Mesorhizobium japonicum MAFF 303099: one gene and its partner. Each later gene encodes a partner of the first gene's protein in a complex. Links are inferred from orthologs where the notes say so. Each region holds a gene or a part of one and is shown on either strand. Other genes may lie near its edges.

The links. Proteins that work in one complex are often made in the same cells at the same time.
Region 2: the proteins of dinB (region 1) and dnaN are in contact, whole or in part, in a solved structure (PDB 1OK7), measured with the Escherichia coli proteins. The link is inferred for Mesorhizobium japonicum MAFF 303099 from one-to-one orthologs.

The regions. Positions count from the first base shown.
Region 1 is NC_002682.1:163,923-171,634, reverse strand. The notes cover bases 1-2,820. They hold dinB (DNA polymerase IV), read left to right. Parts: upstream 1-777; coding sequence 778-1,863; downstream 1,864-2,820. Other genes in these bases: MAFF_RS00880 (DUF2493 domain-containing protein), read right to left, coding at 2,418-2,820; MAFF_RS39885 (hypothetical protein), read right to left, coding at 1,908-2,075; MAFF_RS00895 (SOS response-associated peptidase family protein), read right to left, coding at 1-173. Outside these bases: more of MAFF_RS00880, read right to left, coding at 2,821-3,344; MAFF_RS00875 (DUF7146 domain-containing protein), read right to left, coding at 3,696-4,754; MAFF_RS00870 (bifunctional class I SAM-dependent methyltransferase/DEAD/DEAH box helicase), read right to left, coding at 4,754-7,712. UniProt on the Escherichia coli protein: Poorly processive, error-prone DNA polymerase involved in translesion repair and untargeted mutagenesis. Copies undamaged DNA at stalled replication forks, which arise in vivo from mismatched or misaligned primer ends.
Region 2 is NC_002678.2:4,474,805-4,480,339, forward strand. The notes cover bases 230-3,108. They hold dnaN (DNA polymerase III subunit beta), read right to left. Parts: upstream 2,289-3,108; coding sequence 1,170-2,288; downstream 230-1,169. Other genes in these bases: recF (DNA replication/repair protein RecF), read right to left, coding at 230-1,086; dnaA (chromosomal replication initiator protein DnaA), read right to left, coding at 2,594-3,108. In the rest of the region: more of recF, read right to left, coding at 1-229; more of dnaA, read right to left, coding at 3,109-4,138; rpsT (30S ribosomal protein S20), read right to left, coding at 4,994-5,260; MAFF_RS22865 (enoyl-CoA hydratase), read right to left, coding at 5,442-5,535. UniProt on the Escherichia coli protein: Confers DNA tethering and processivity to DNA polymerases and other proteins. Acts as a clamp, forming a ring around DNA (a reaction catalyzed by the clamp-loading complex) which diffuses in an ATP-independent manner freely and bidirectionally along dsDNA.

The DNA of each region.
Region 1 (7,712 bases):
TCGCCCTCGGCGCCGTCGACCGTCCGGATGATCGGCCCGACATCCGTAATCTTGATATCCTCGCGCGCCTCGATGTTCGGCGCGCCTTCGCTAAAGCGGATCTTGATCTTGAGATCTGCGAAGTCCTCCACGATCGAGGCGACGTCCACCATCAGCCGATAATCATTGCACATGGGTCACCCGTCTCTTGGCGTTGCCCGGCAATCATGTTCCGGCTATGTTCATTTTACCATGCGCGCAAGAGTTTTCGCTGAACGCCGCGTCATCATAAGGCGCTATGGCGACGATGTTGAGATGCTTGAGTTGCCGTGGGGACTTCAGCCAAGGAACCAGGCGGACGCCCTTTCACGGTCGTGCGTGCGGAGGAGCGCACGTTTCCGAGCCATCGCTGCCTGGTACCGGCGTCCGAATTCCGGTATCGCAGCCAGGGAAAGAACGACAGCTTTCGCCTTGGAAGCGGTGATTGGTTCTATTTCGTCGGCATCTGGCGGCCGGCGACGCGCGATTGGCCGGAAGCCTACGCAATCCTCACGATCCAGGCCTATGACGACATTTCCCCCTATCATGACCGTCAGATGGTTGTGCTGCGCCGGGACGAGCGCTCGGTTTGGCTCGACATGACGCATCCTGAACACGAAGTCCTTCGCCCCCTTCCAGGAGCAAGTCTTGCGATTTCGCATCTGCGCCAGGCTCGCAAACAGGCTGAATTTGCGATCTGAAGATTGTAGGATCTTTCAATACGAGGCTTAGACCCTGGTGAAATGATATTGCAGGCAAATGGTCCCTGAACGCGGCGCCGACCCTCGCAAGATCATCCATGTCGACATGGATGCATTCTATGCGTCGGTCGAACAGCGCGACAATCCAGAACTGCGCGGCAAGCCGCTTGCCGTCGGCGGCGCCGCCGCCCGCGGCGTGGTTGCTGCCGCAAGTTACGAGGCCCGAGCCTTTGGTGTTCGCTCCGCGATGCCTTCGGTCACGGCAAAGCGCAAATGCCCCGAACTGATCTTCGTGCCGCCCCGATTCGACGTCTACCGGGCGGTCTCGGCTCAGATCCGAGACGTGTTCGCCGAACACACCGATCTCATCGAGCCGCTCTCGCTTGACGAGGCCTATCTCGACGTGACGCAGAACCGGCTCAACATTTCGTCTGCCACGACGATCGCCGAGATGATCAGGGCGAAGATCCTGGAGGTGACCGGTCTCACCGCTTCCGCGGGCATTTCGTACAACAAATTTCTCGCCAAGATGGCGTCCGACCAGAACAAGCCGAACGGCCAGTTCGTCATCACGCCACGCCACGGGCCGGCCTTCGTGGAAACCTTGCCGGTCAACAAATTTCATGGTGTCGGTCCTGCGACAGCCGCGAAGATGGAGGCGCTCGGCATTGAGACCGGCGCTGATCTCAAGGAAAGGTCCCTTTCCTTCCTGCAGCAGCATTTTGGAAAGTCGGGGCTCTGGTACTATCAGATCGCGCGCGCCATCGACGAACGTGCGGTCGATCCGGATCGGCCACGCAAATCGATCGGCGCCGAGGACACGTTCGCAGCCGACATCGTCGATCTCGAAACATCGCTCGCCGAACTCAAGCCGCTGGTGGCCAAAGTGTGGGGATACTGTGAGGGCAAAGGCATCCGGGGCCGGACCGTCACGCTGAAGATCAAATTTGCCGACTTCCAGCAGATCACGCGCAGCCGGACTGTGGCGGTGCCGATCGAACTTTCCGACTTCGAGCATCTCGCAGCCGATCTCCTTGGATCGGTGTTTCCGGTGCGGAAGGGAATCCGCCTGTTGGGCGTGACGCTTTCGTCGCTGGGCGACGTGTTGCCGCCGGATCAGCGGCAGTTGCGGTTCGAACTCTAGGTATCTCCACGGCCGGGGGAAAAACCAACCGCAGGCTCTCAGTGTCAACGCGCATGCGGATCGATTTCGCGAACGATCTGTGAGGCTTCTCCGTCATACTCGTCGGCCGGCACGACGGTGAGCGACCCGTCGCCGGCCCGGAAGATGATGATGCTGACCATCAGGGTCGTTGCGAGACTGAAGGCGAAGGCATTTGCTTCTGCGAGAGACATCGTCCTGGCTCCTGTTTGGAAGCGGGGATCGATCCCCGCGTGACAGGCGCCCGACGAGGCTGGCCAAAAGGCTGCAATCACCGCAGGGCGAAGCCAAAGTGGCGGCACGCTTTGCGTAGTCCGACCCTTCACGGGTTGATGGCGACAGGCCCTTTGACCAGACCAAGGATTTGCGCCAAGAACGTGGGGATCGATCTATCCGTTGTTGTCAGGACCCTGAGGCATCGTGCGAGGCTCACTGCTCCGCCTGCGTCGCGGCCATGCCAGCAAGTACGCTGACCGAGCCTTTAGGTTCGAAGCGGCGATAGGCGACCCCAGTGACATCGGTCCGTCAGGCGACTGTCACGTCGCGCCAAAACGCATGACCGGGATGCCGAGCCTGCGCGCTTTGTCGGCAAGATTGTCCTGGATGCCGGTCCCTGGGAAATGAACCACGCCGATTGGCATCAGATCCAGCATCGCGTCATTTCGCTTGAAGGGTGCGGCCTTGGCGTGCCGGGTCCAGTCAGGCTTGAAGGCGACCTGCGGCACATTGCGGTGGTGAGCCCATTTCGCGGCGATCAGCTCGGCGCCCTTGGGTGAGCCGCCGTGAAGAAGGACCATATCGGGATGCTTGGCGTGCACCTGGTCGAGCTTGTCCCAAATCAGGCGGTGGTCATTGCAATGCAGTCCACCGGTGAAGGCGACTTTCGGGCCTTGGGGGAGAAATGCCTGGGTGTCGGCAGCCTTCTTGGCGGCAAGGAAGTCACGACTGTCGATCATTGCCGCCGTGAAATGACGGTGATTGACCCTAGAGCCTGAGCGCGGCCGCCAGATCGAATGGGTGTGGCGCTCGAAATGCTCGGCGGCCTGGTCGCGCATCAATTCGAACGCGTTGCGGCGTTCAAGCAGCGTCTGACCTTGGGCAATCAGTTGTTCGAGTTCGACAGACTTGACCTCGGACCCATCCTGTTCACGCTGCAGGCGCTGTTGGCCAAGTTCGTTTTCATCGAGTTCGCGTTCGATCCGCGCGGTCGCGCGATGGAACAGGTTGACCGTACCCCACAATAGTTCCTCGAGGTCGGGCTCAAGGCGTGTGTCGGCCATCGCCACCACGAGAGCATCGAAGATGTCGGCGATGCTGGCGGCGACGACACGTCCCTCGGGAAGCGGGCGCGGATCGGGTTCGTCCTCGAAGGGACGGTAGCCGTAGAGCTGAAGCTCCTGAAGGACGTGGTCGATGGGGGATGCGGGTTGCGGCTCGATATCGGTATCGTGCTCGGTGCTCATGGCGGCTTGCCTTCGCGGGATCGGCCGCGCCCATCGCGGCCTTCATGGCGACGAAGGCGATGGACGATCTGGACTTGCACCCGCAGCGTCAGCGCAGGGCCGCAACGAACGTGGAGGATGGCTGCGCCCGGCTATTTTGCCTCGCGATGGAAAGGCCCGAAGACGGGTCCCGCGCGGCTTGCCGTGAGGGATGGCAAGGGCCGCCGGAAAATAGCCGGGCGCAGCCATTGCCTGTCCGGACCGCCGGCGCCCGATCGCCCTCTGGAAGGCCGTGGACCGGCCTCGAACGAGCGCAGGTCCGCATGCGCAGCCGTGCCACGCAGCTGGCACGCCCGCTTCCTCCCTTTCCGGTCAGGCCCTCAGCGTCATGAAGCGAGCGACGTCTTGCGGCGCGATCTGTACCCGCAGGATCGCCCTCAGGGCATCGGGACCGAGCAGACGCAAATCCTCGTTGAAGTCGCCGAGCCGTGGCGTCAGGACCATCGCCTCGATGCCGGCCGCGTTGGTGCGTTCAATCAGGGTTGCCACTGCTGCGTCGCCTGCCGGATCATTGTCGCGGGCGATGTAGAGCCGCCGCAATGTGTCAGGGAACAGAATTGCGGACAGATGCGCCGCCGACAGCGCCGCAAGTGCTGGCATGGTTGGCAGGACAGAGCGTTGCGAAAGCATGGTCTCGATGCCTTCGCCGGCGGCCATGACATCACGACAGCAGCCGAAGCGGACAGCGTGACCGAGCAGTTCGCCCATGGCTCGTCTCGGCGTGTCGATCGGAGCACGGCCGAGATGTGCTTCGCTGAATCCGCCCGGATCGAGCCAGGTGCGGTGGGCGCCGGTGAGCTTGCCTTTGAGGTCGGTGACTGCCGCGATCATTGCCGGCCATGTTTCGGTCGGGCCGCTCTCTGGACGGTAGTAGCAGCGCGGATGAAACCGAAGGTCCCCGGTCTCATGCAAGGCTGTAATCGCGCGTCCGCGCAGATACGCCTCCACGAGCGTTCCTGATACCGGCTGCGACATGGAGACCAGCCGCCGCGCCGCTTCGGGAGAGCCGCCGGCAGCGGGAACGGCTTGCTCCCACTGGTCCTTTGGTTCGTTCGTCGTCAGGGGCATGGACAGAAAGCTGCGCGCCTCGTTGCAGACGTCCTTGAAATCGACAAGGCCAAGCGATTCCCGAATGACATCCAGCAGGTCGCCATGCTCACCGGTGGCGGCGTCAGTCCATTTCCCGGCGGCGCCCTTGCCGGAATCCGATCCCTTGAGACGAACAAACATCGAGCGTCCCGGCGCATTGCGGGCGTCGCCAACCAGCCAGTAGCGGCCCTCACGGCGTCCGTTGGAAAGGTAGCGGCGGCAGACCGCCTCCGCCCGATGGGCGAGACGGCTTGCTAGTTCCGATGCATCGCAAGGCGACATCAGGTGGCCTCCTTCTCGCTGATGCGGTGTATGGGATACCGCTCGATGACCTTGGCGAGCACCGCAGGTCCACTCGCGTCCGCAGGCACGAACATCCGCAGCTTCCAGGAGATGATCTCGTGGAAAAGCCCGTAGGCCGTCAGCCGCTCGCGCATGCTATCGGTGAAGCCCGACAGCTCGATGCGATTGGCGCCCATGACACGAACGCGGCGCAGATGAAGTCCCTCGGCGAGGTCGAGCATCGTTCGTCCGTCCGCAAGGGCGTTGAAGGCATCTCGTGCCGTAAGGGTGCTGACGCCGGTTGCGAGCGCGCCGGCGGCCCATGCGGCCGAAACCCTGCGTCCGATGATGCGCTCCCCCTCGTCGGTCTGGAGCCGATAGACCCGGCTCGATTCGTTTGGTAGTCGCTTCCAGATCGGCAACAGCAGCCCCGCGACGATGTGGATGGTCGAGTCCGAGAATGCCGGGACGCCCGCGACCTCCGCACTCCAGGCGGCGGCGAAAGTCTCCCGATCAGCCTGCTGCCAATGACTGTCCCCCATCATACGCAGGGAGGCATGGTGTTGCTCCATCGGCCGGATCAACCTGACCCGCCGTTCGATTTCGCCATCATCGAGCATGAACGACGGCGCGGGGACCTGCAGGGCAGCACGCCCTGAGCGTTCGTTGACCAGCAGGATGGCGCGCTGGTCGTCGAGCTGGGCGACAGCTTCCTCGACAGGCACGGGTCGGTTGCTCTGGCGCTGATCGATGGTGAGGAGCTGCGTTTCGGCGCCCGTGCCCGGATGGGTGTAGATCGCCCGCCGATCGGTGACGACAAAGCTCTCCGCTCGCAGCGTTTCGAGCCCAACATCATAAACCCCAGCCGCGATGGCGCCTTGCACCCTGGCTGTGAGCAACTGGTCGAAAGCCGCGAACAGGATGTCCTGCAGTTCGATGGTAAGCGCCAGCAGGCGATTGAGGAAAGTGGTGACCGGCGGCAACTCGTCCTTGATGCCGTTCTCGTCCGTCAGCGTCAGCCCTGTGGTCTGCTCGAACAGCTTGAGTGAGCAGCCCTCCACCTTGCCGCGGACGATCAGCAGATAAAGCTGGCGCAGCGCATCGCGCGCATAATGCGATTCCAGATTGTCCTCCGGCCGGAACAGGCCCTGCCCGCCGGTCTGGCGCTGGCCTCGCGTGATCGCGCCCAGCGTATCGAGACGCCGGGCAATCGTGGAGAGGAAGCGTTTCTCGGCTTTCACATTGGTGGCGATCGGCCGGAACAGCGGCGGCTGCGCCTGGTTGGTCCGATGCGTGCGGCCAAGCCCCTGGATGGCGGTATCGGCCTTCCAGCCAGGCTCAAGAAGATAGTGGACGCGCAGACGTGTGTTCCGTGCCGAAAGCTCCGCATGGTAGCTTCGGCCGGTCCCGCCGGCCTCGCTGAACACCAGGATGCGCTTGACGTCATCCATGAAGGCCTGCGTCTCGGCGAGATTGGCCGAGGCTGCGCGGCCCTCGACCATCAGGCGTTCGCCCTTCCTGACGATGCGTCGCGACCGACCCGTCACCTCCGCGACCATGTCGGTGCCGAAGAGCTGGACGATCTGGTCGAGCGCCCCAGGAACCGGTGGCAAGCTCGCCAGCTTCTCAATCAGCGCCGTGCGGCGCGCGAGCGCCTCGCGGCTTTCAACGGGCTGGCCGTCGCGAAACACCGGCCTCGACGACAGGTTCCCTTCCGAATCCGTAAAGGGCTCGTAGAGTTGAACTGGAAAGGAATGCTCGAGGTAATCGAGCACATATTCGCGCGGCGTGATGTCGACGCGGACATCGTTCCATTCCTGCGTCGGCACCTCCGCCAGCCGGCGTTCCATCAGCGCCTCGCCGGTGGAGACGATCTGAATAACGCTCGAATGCCCGGACTGGAGATCCTGCTCGATCGAGCGGATCAGCGTCGGCGTCTTCATCGACGTCAGCAGGTGACCGAAGAAGCGCTGCTTGGCGCTTTCGAAGGCCGAGCGCGCGGCGGACTTGGCCTGGCGGTTCAACGTGCCGCTGTCGCCGGTGATGTTGGCGGCCCGCATGGCCGCGTCGAGATGATTGTGAATGACGGCGAAGGCGCCCGCGTAGGCATCGTAGATGCGCCGCTGCTCAAGCGTCAGTTCATGCTCAACCAGTTCATATTCGACGCCGTCGAAGGAGAGCGAGCGTGCCGTGTAGAGGCCGAGCGCGCGAAGGTCCCGGGCGAGCACCTCCATTGCCGCCACGCCACCCGCCTCTATCGCCTCGACGAACTCCGCTCGGGTCGAGAACGGGAAGTCCTCGCTACCCCAGAGGCCAAGCCTCTGGGCGTAGGCCAGATTGGCGACGGTGGTCGCGCCGGTGGCGGAGACATAGACGACACGGGCGCCAGGCAACGCATGTTGCAGGCGCAAGCCGGCGCGACCTTGCTGTGAGGGCGCGACGTCGCCACGTTCTCCCTTGCCGCCGCCGGCATTCTGCATGGCGTGCGCCTCGTCGAATATGAGCACTCCGTCGAAATCCGAGCCCAACCATTCGACGATCTGCCTGACGCGCGAAACCTTCTCGCCACGGTCGTCGGAGCGTAGCGTGGCATAGGTTGTAAACAGGATGCCTTCTGGAAGCGTGACGGGATGTCCCTGCGGGAAGCGTGAGAGCGGCGTGACCAGCAGACGCTCCGTGCCGAGCGCGGCCCAGTCGCGCTGCGCGTCCTCAAGCAGCTTGTCTGATTTGGAAATCCACACGGCCTTGCGCCGGCCTTGCAGCCAGTTGTCGAGCACAATGCTCGCCGACTGCCGGCCCTTGCCGACGCCGGTTCCGTCGCCGATGAAGAAGCCACGCCGGAAGCGCACCGCTGTTGGCGCCTCCTCGGGTGCTGCGGTGACAAGATCGAGCGTGTGGTCGACTGACCACGATCCGGTGAGAAACCCGCAATGGGCCTCGCCGGCCAGGATCACCGTT
Region 2 (5,535 bases), on another replicon or contig:
ACGCCCCATGAGGCTGGAAAACAGCGCGGCATCGGTCCCCGTCATGAAGGCCTGGCAGTTCAACTCCTCGAGGATCGAGAACAGCGCCGCCCGCCGCCCGCCGTCGAGATGGGCGGCGATCTCGTCGAGCAGCAGTATCGGCGTCATGCCGGACATCTCGCCGGTCAGCCGCGCGTGCGAGAGCACGATGCCGACCAGCAAGGCCTTCTGCTCGCCGGTCGAACAAAGCTCGGCCGGCATCGCCTTGGGCCGATGCCGCACCAGGAGATCGGAGCGGTGCGGGCCTTCGAGCGTTCGCCCCGCGGCGCGATCGCGATCACGGCCACCAGCGAGCGCGCGGCGGAACCGCTCCTCGACATCGACCGCCGGCGCACTGGAAACCTCGGCTTCCAGATCGCCCGAAAGGCTGATGTCGGCCTGCGGGAACGGTCCCGTGTCGGGCAGCCTGTCGATCATGGCGGCGAGCAGGCGCACCAGTTCGGCGCGCGCCGCCGCAATGGCGACGCCGGTTTCGGCCATCTGCGTCTCGATCGCCTCGAACCAGCGATCATCCCGGGACCCATCCGTAAGCAGGCGATTACGGCCACGCATCGCCTTTTCGTAGTCGAGGGCACGCTGGCCGTGGCCGGGATCGATCGCCAGCACCAGTCGGTCGAGAAAGCGCCGGCGATCCGCGGCCGGTCCGGTGAACAGCGCATCCATGGCCGGCGTCAGCCACACCACGCGCAGCCATTCCAGCATGTCTTCGGCCGATCGGGCGGTCGCGCCGTTGATGCGAACCCGCCTGCCGCCTTCGCCCTCGCCAACCGAAATGCCCGTGCCGATCTCGACCTGGCCGTCGGGGCCGTCGAGCCGGGCATGCAGCGCAAAGCCGCCATCGCCGCCTTCGCGCGCGACATCGGCGTAAGGGGCACGGCGCAGGCCACGCCCGGGCGTCAGAAGGGAAATCGCTTCGAGGAGGTTGGTCTTGCCGGCGCCATTGTCGCCGGAAAACACGACGGCGCCCGGGGCGAGATCGATCGCCAGCGCCGCATAGTTGCGGAAATTCGTAAGTGTAAGCTTACTTATATGAGTCTGTGCCGGCAACCGCTATCCGCCTGTAGAAGTGCCGCAACCATTGTCCTTGCCGCCGGTCCTGTCGCAGAGCCGGATCGATGATGCAGCGCCGGCTACACCCGCATCGGCATCAGCACGTAAAGCGCGGTCTCGTCGGCCATGTCGTGGATCAGCGTCGGCGAACCGGCATCGGCCAGCATGAATTTGGCTTCCGTACCGGTGAGCTGGGCGGCGACATCCAGCAAATATTTGGCGTTGAAGCCGATCTCGATCGGGTCGGACGAGTAATCGGCCGCCAGTTCCTCGGTGGCGCTGCCGGAATCCGGGTTGTTGACCGCAAGCGTCACCTGGCCTTCGCTGATCGAAAGCTTCACCGCGCGGCCGCGTTCGGAGGAAATGGTCGAGACGCGATCGACCGCTGCGGCAAAGCTCTGGCGGTCGAGGATCAGCTTCTTGTCGTTGCCGGTCGGAATGACCCGCTGATAATCGGGGAAGGTGCCGTCGATTAGTTTCGAGGTCAGGACCACGCTGCCGATGGTGAAGCGGATCTTGGTATCGGACAGTTCGGTGGTCACGGCGACATCCGGATCGTCGACCAGTTTCTGCAGCTCGCTCACCGTCTTGCGCGGAATGATGATGCCCGGCATGCCTTCGGAACCCGCCGGCGCGTCGATTTCGGCGCGCGCCAGGCGGTGGCCGTCGGTCGCCACCGAGCGCAGCTTCAGCTTGCCGCCGACTTCATGCGTGTGCAGGTAAATGCCGTTGAGATAGTAGCGCGTCTCCTCGGTGGAAATGGCGAACTGCGTCTTCTCGATCAGACCCTTCAGGGCAACCGAGTCGAGCCGGAAGATATGCGAGAACGATCCGGCCGAAAGTTCGGGGAAGTCGGATTGCGGCAGGCACTGCAGGCGGAAGCTCGAGCGGCCCGACGTCACCGTCATGGCGTTGCCGTCCTCGTCCGTCTTCAGCATCACCTCGGCGCCGTCCGAGAGCTTGCGCACGATGTCGTAGAGCAGATGCGCGGGAACCGTCGTCGCCCCGCCACGCTCCACCTTGGCGGGCGTTGCTTCGGTCACCTCCAGGTCGAGGTCGGTGGCCTTCATTTCCAGGCTGGCGCCTTCGGCGCTGAGCAGCACATTGGACAGGATCGGTATCGTGTTGCGCCGTTCGACCACACGGTGGACGTGGTTGAGCGACTTCAGGAGATTTGACCGTTCCAGGATAACACGCATGACGAAACAGGCTCGCTTGAAAGGATGAGCGGGTCTCCGGCTGGCGGCGCCCCGCGAAAGGTCTGAACAGGCTCAGAATCTGCGTAAACTGACAGGAAAAAGCCCGCAAACGCAAGCCCGCGACACCGGTTCGGGCCGGCTGCGCGGGCTTTCTGGGGATAAACGCCGCGAAGACCGCCAGCCGGTGTGCTGAATCCGGAATCCGGATCGTCGCCGGCCGATACCGCGAGCCCATTTCGGGCTCATCGCTGGGCAGGCAAGCCATTGAATTCTAGCGCAGTTCCGGCTTGCCTGTTCTGGACCGGTCAGGCCTGGTCGTTGATCAGCCGCCGCAACAGCTCGAGTTCCTGGGCCAGCGTGTTGTCGTTGCCGGAAAGGTCCTCGATCTTGCGCACGGCATGCAGAACCGTGGTGTGGTCGCGGCCGCCGAAGCGCCGTCCGATTTCGGGCAGGGAGCGCGGCGTCATCACCTTCGACAGGTACATGGCGACCTGCCTCGGCTTGACGATGGTGCGCGTGCGCCGATTGGACAGCAATTCGGTCTTCGACACATTGTAGTGGCGCGCCACGATGCGCTGGATATCCTCGATACGGACCCGCTTCGGCTCGCCGGTGCGATAGATGTGGCCGAGGATCTCGTCGATACGATCGATGGTGATCTGCGGCTCGAACGACTGCCGGAACAGCAGCTGATTGAAGGCGCCCTCCAGTTCGCGTCCGCTGCCGGTCACGGTGCGGGCGACGTGATTGAGGATCTCGTCGGAAATGTCGAGCGATGCGTCGTCGATCCTGGCCGTGGCCAGGCGCAGTTTGAGCATGCCGAGGCGCATGGCGAAATCAGGCGCCGACATTTCAAGCGCGACGCCGCCATTGAGGCGCGAGCGGACGCGCGGCTCGAGCGATTCCAGCTCGGACGGCGGCCGGTCGGCGGCGACAACGACCTGCTTGGCGCTGTCGAGCAGCATGTTGATCAAATGGCAGAATTCATGCTGGATCGACTTGCCCTGCAGGAACTGCATGTCGTCGATGATCAGGAGGTCGATGTCGCGCAGTTGCTCCTTGAGCGTCAGCGCGTTGTTGTCGCGGATCGCCGTGGCGAAGCGCCACATGAAATACTCCGCGGTGAGATAGACGACGCGGGACTTCGGGTTCTGCTTCAGCGATTCCGCCGCGATGGCCTGCAGGAGGTGGGTCTTGCCGAGCCCGACGGTCGCGTGCAGGAAAAGCGGATTGAAGCGCACGGCGCTCGACTGCGATTCCGCCACGGCCTTGGCGGCGGCGAAGGCCACCCGGTTCGACGGCCCCTCGATGAAGGAGCCGAACGTGTAGCGCGGATCAAGCGGTGACCCCAGCACATTGTGGCGGAACTCGCTCTCGACCGCCGCACCCGGGCGCGGCACGGGAGGCCGTTCCACCCTGCCGGGGCTTACAGTGCCGGCGGCCAGCGCCGTCTGCGTCTGGCGTGTCATCTTGCGCGCCGGCGCCAACTCCGGTTCGGCATGGCTGCGCCCCTGACGGGTGGCCGTGCGCACCACGATCTCGATCTTGAGGAGATCGGCATCCTCCTGCTTCCACAGTTCGGAGATGAGGTCGAGATAATGACCATTGATCCACGAGCGCAGGAACGCGGTGGGGACCGAGATGCGGACAATGCCCTTGGACGCTTCCGCGACCTTCATGCGGCCGAACCAGCTCGAATAGACTTCAGCTCCCAGACGCGCCTTCAACTGGGTCTTGACCCGGTCGAACTTCTGTTCCGCGTCGCTGGAGACCGCCATCTCGTTTGCTCCGATCAAAGTTCCAGGAAATGGGAGGTCGCCCGTAAGCTCCCTTTCGATGCCGCTCTGCATGATCGAGTTCCTTGTCTTTCTAGTACCTGTTTTTTCGCTGGGGATGCGCCTCCTGCATCCTTGTTTCCAGCGACTTTGTCTTCGCTACGATGCCCTTTGCCGCCGCAGGCAATGGACGTCGCCACTATCCGGAGGGAACCGGTGCCGGCCCATGGAAGCCAGTCCGCGTTGGGTATGTCAGGGCAATACGACATCGTCCGGCGAAAAACGCCGGCGCGCTGTCAACCTGCCATGTCTCGTTACGCCAGTCCCCTACCGTATCGAAAAAGAGCAAACCAAAGCCGTCCGCGGACTTGATCCGCGTCGCAAATCCCGCCAATTTAAGCTGGCTGCGTCAGGCTGGGTTAGGGCCAGCGGCCCGTCCCTTTCGATGGATCGACATTACCGAAATCGTTGTGGATAGGGCAAGGCCACGTCTAACGGATTTTTAAGGAATCTGGTTACCTCCGGCGCCTTCGGGCGCCATGCTGCAGCGGTATATTTTGACAAAGCCATTGTGATTCAAACCCTTTTCCGGCGAATATGAAAAAGCCGGGCCGATACGAAATATTCTGAAATAATTCGCTTGACAGCCAGTTGTCCTCCCGTCCCCCTGGGGTGCTGTGGACAGGCTGTGGATGACCATGGGTAAGTATCTGAAAAATATAGCTTATTTCTGATAGTCAGGAACTTCCGAGGCGACACTTTTTAAGCATATCAACCATCAGTAGGCATGTATGTGCCGGCAAAGCATTTGGAAGCTTGGGATCCGCCTTGGGTGCCGTTTCCGAGCATTCTTTTTAAGTACTTGCCGGCAAACGAAAAAAACCCGGCGCGATCGGCCGGGTTTTAGACAAGCTAGTCTGTATAGCGATGTTAGGCCGACAGCACCTTGAGCCGTGCGGCCAGGCGCGACACCTTGCGGGACGCAGTGTTCTTGTGGATGACGCCCTTGGTCGCGGCACGCATCAACTCCGGCTCGGCGGCCTTGAAGGCGGCCTGCGCGGCAGCCTTGTCGCCGGAAGCGAGCGCCTCCTCGACCTGGCGGACATAGGTGCGCACGCGCGAGCGGCGGTTCTTGTTGATCGCCGCTCGGCGGGCGATCTTGCGCGTTGCCTTTTTGGCCGAGGATGTGTTGGCCATGATGCCTCTCTTCTGATCTGGTCGGCGCACGCGGCATGCCGCAGGACGCAAAAAACAAACGGGCAGCCACAGGGCCGCCTCGGTTGGTGCGGCTTATAGTTCAGCTTTTCCGGCGCGTCAACGCTGCCTGGCGTTCTTTTTGGCCCGCGCCACAGGGTTTCCGTCGCGGGCGGGCAAGGCTCTACCGATTGGCGAAATTCGGCTTCCGCTTTTCGGCGAAGGCCGCCATGCCTTCCTTCTGGTCTTCGAGCGCGAAAAGCGAGTGGAACAGACGA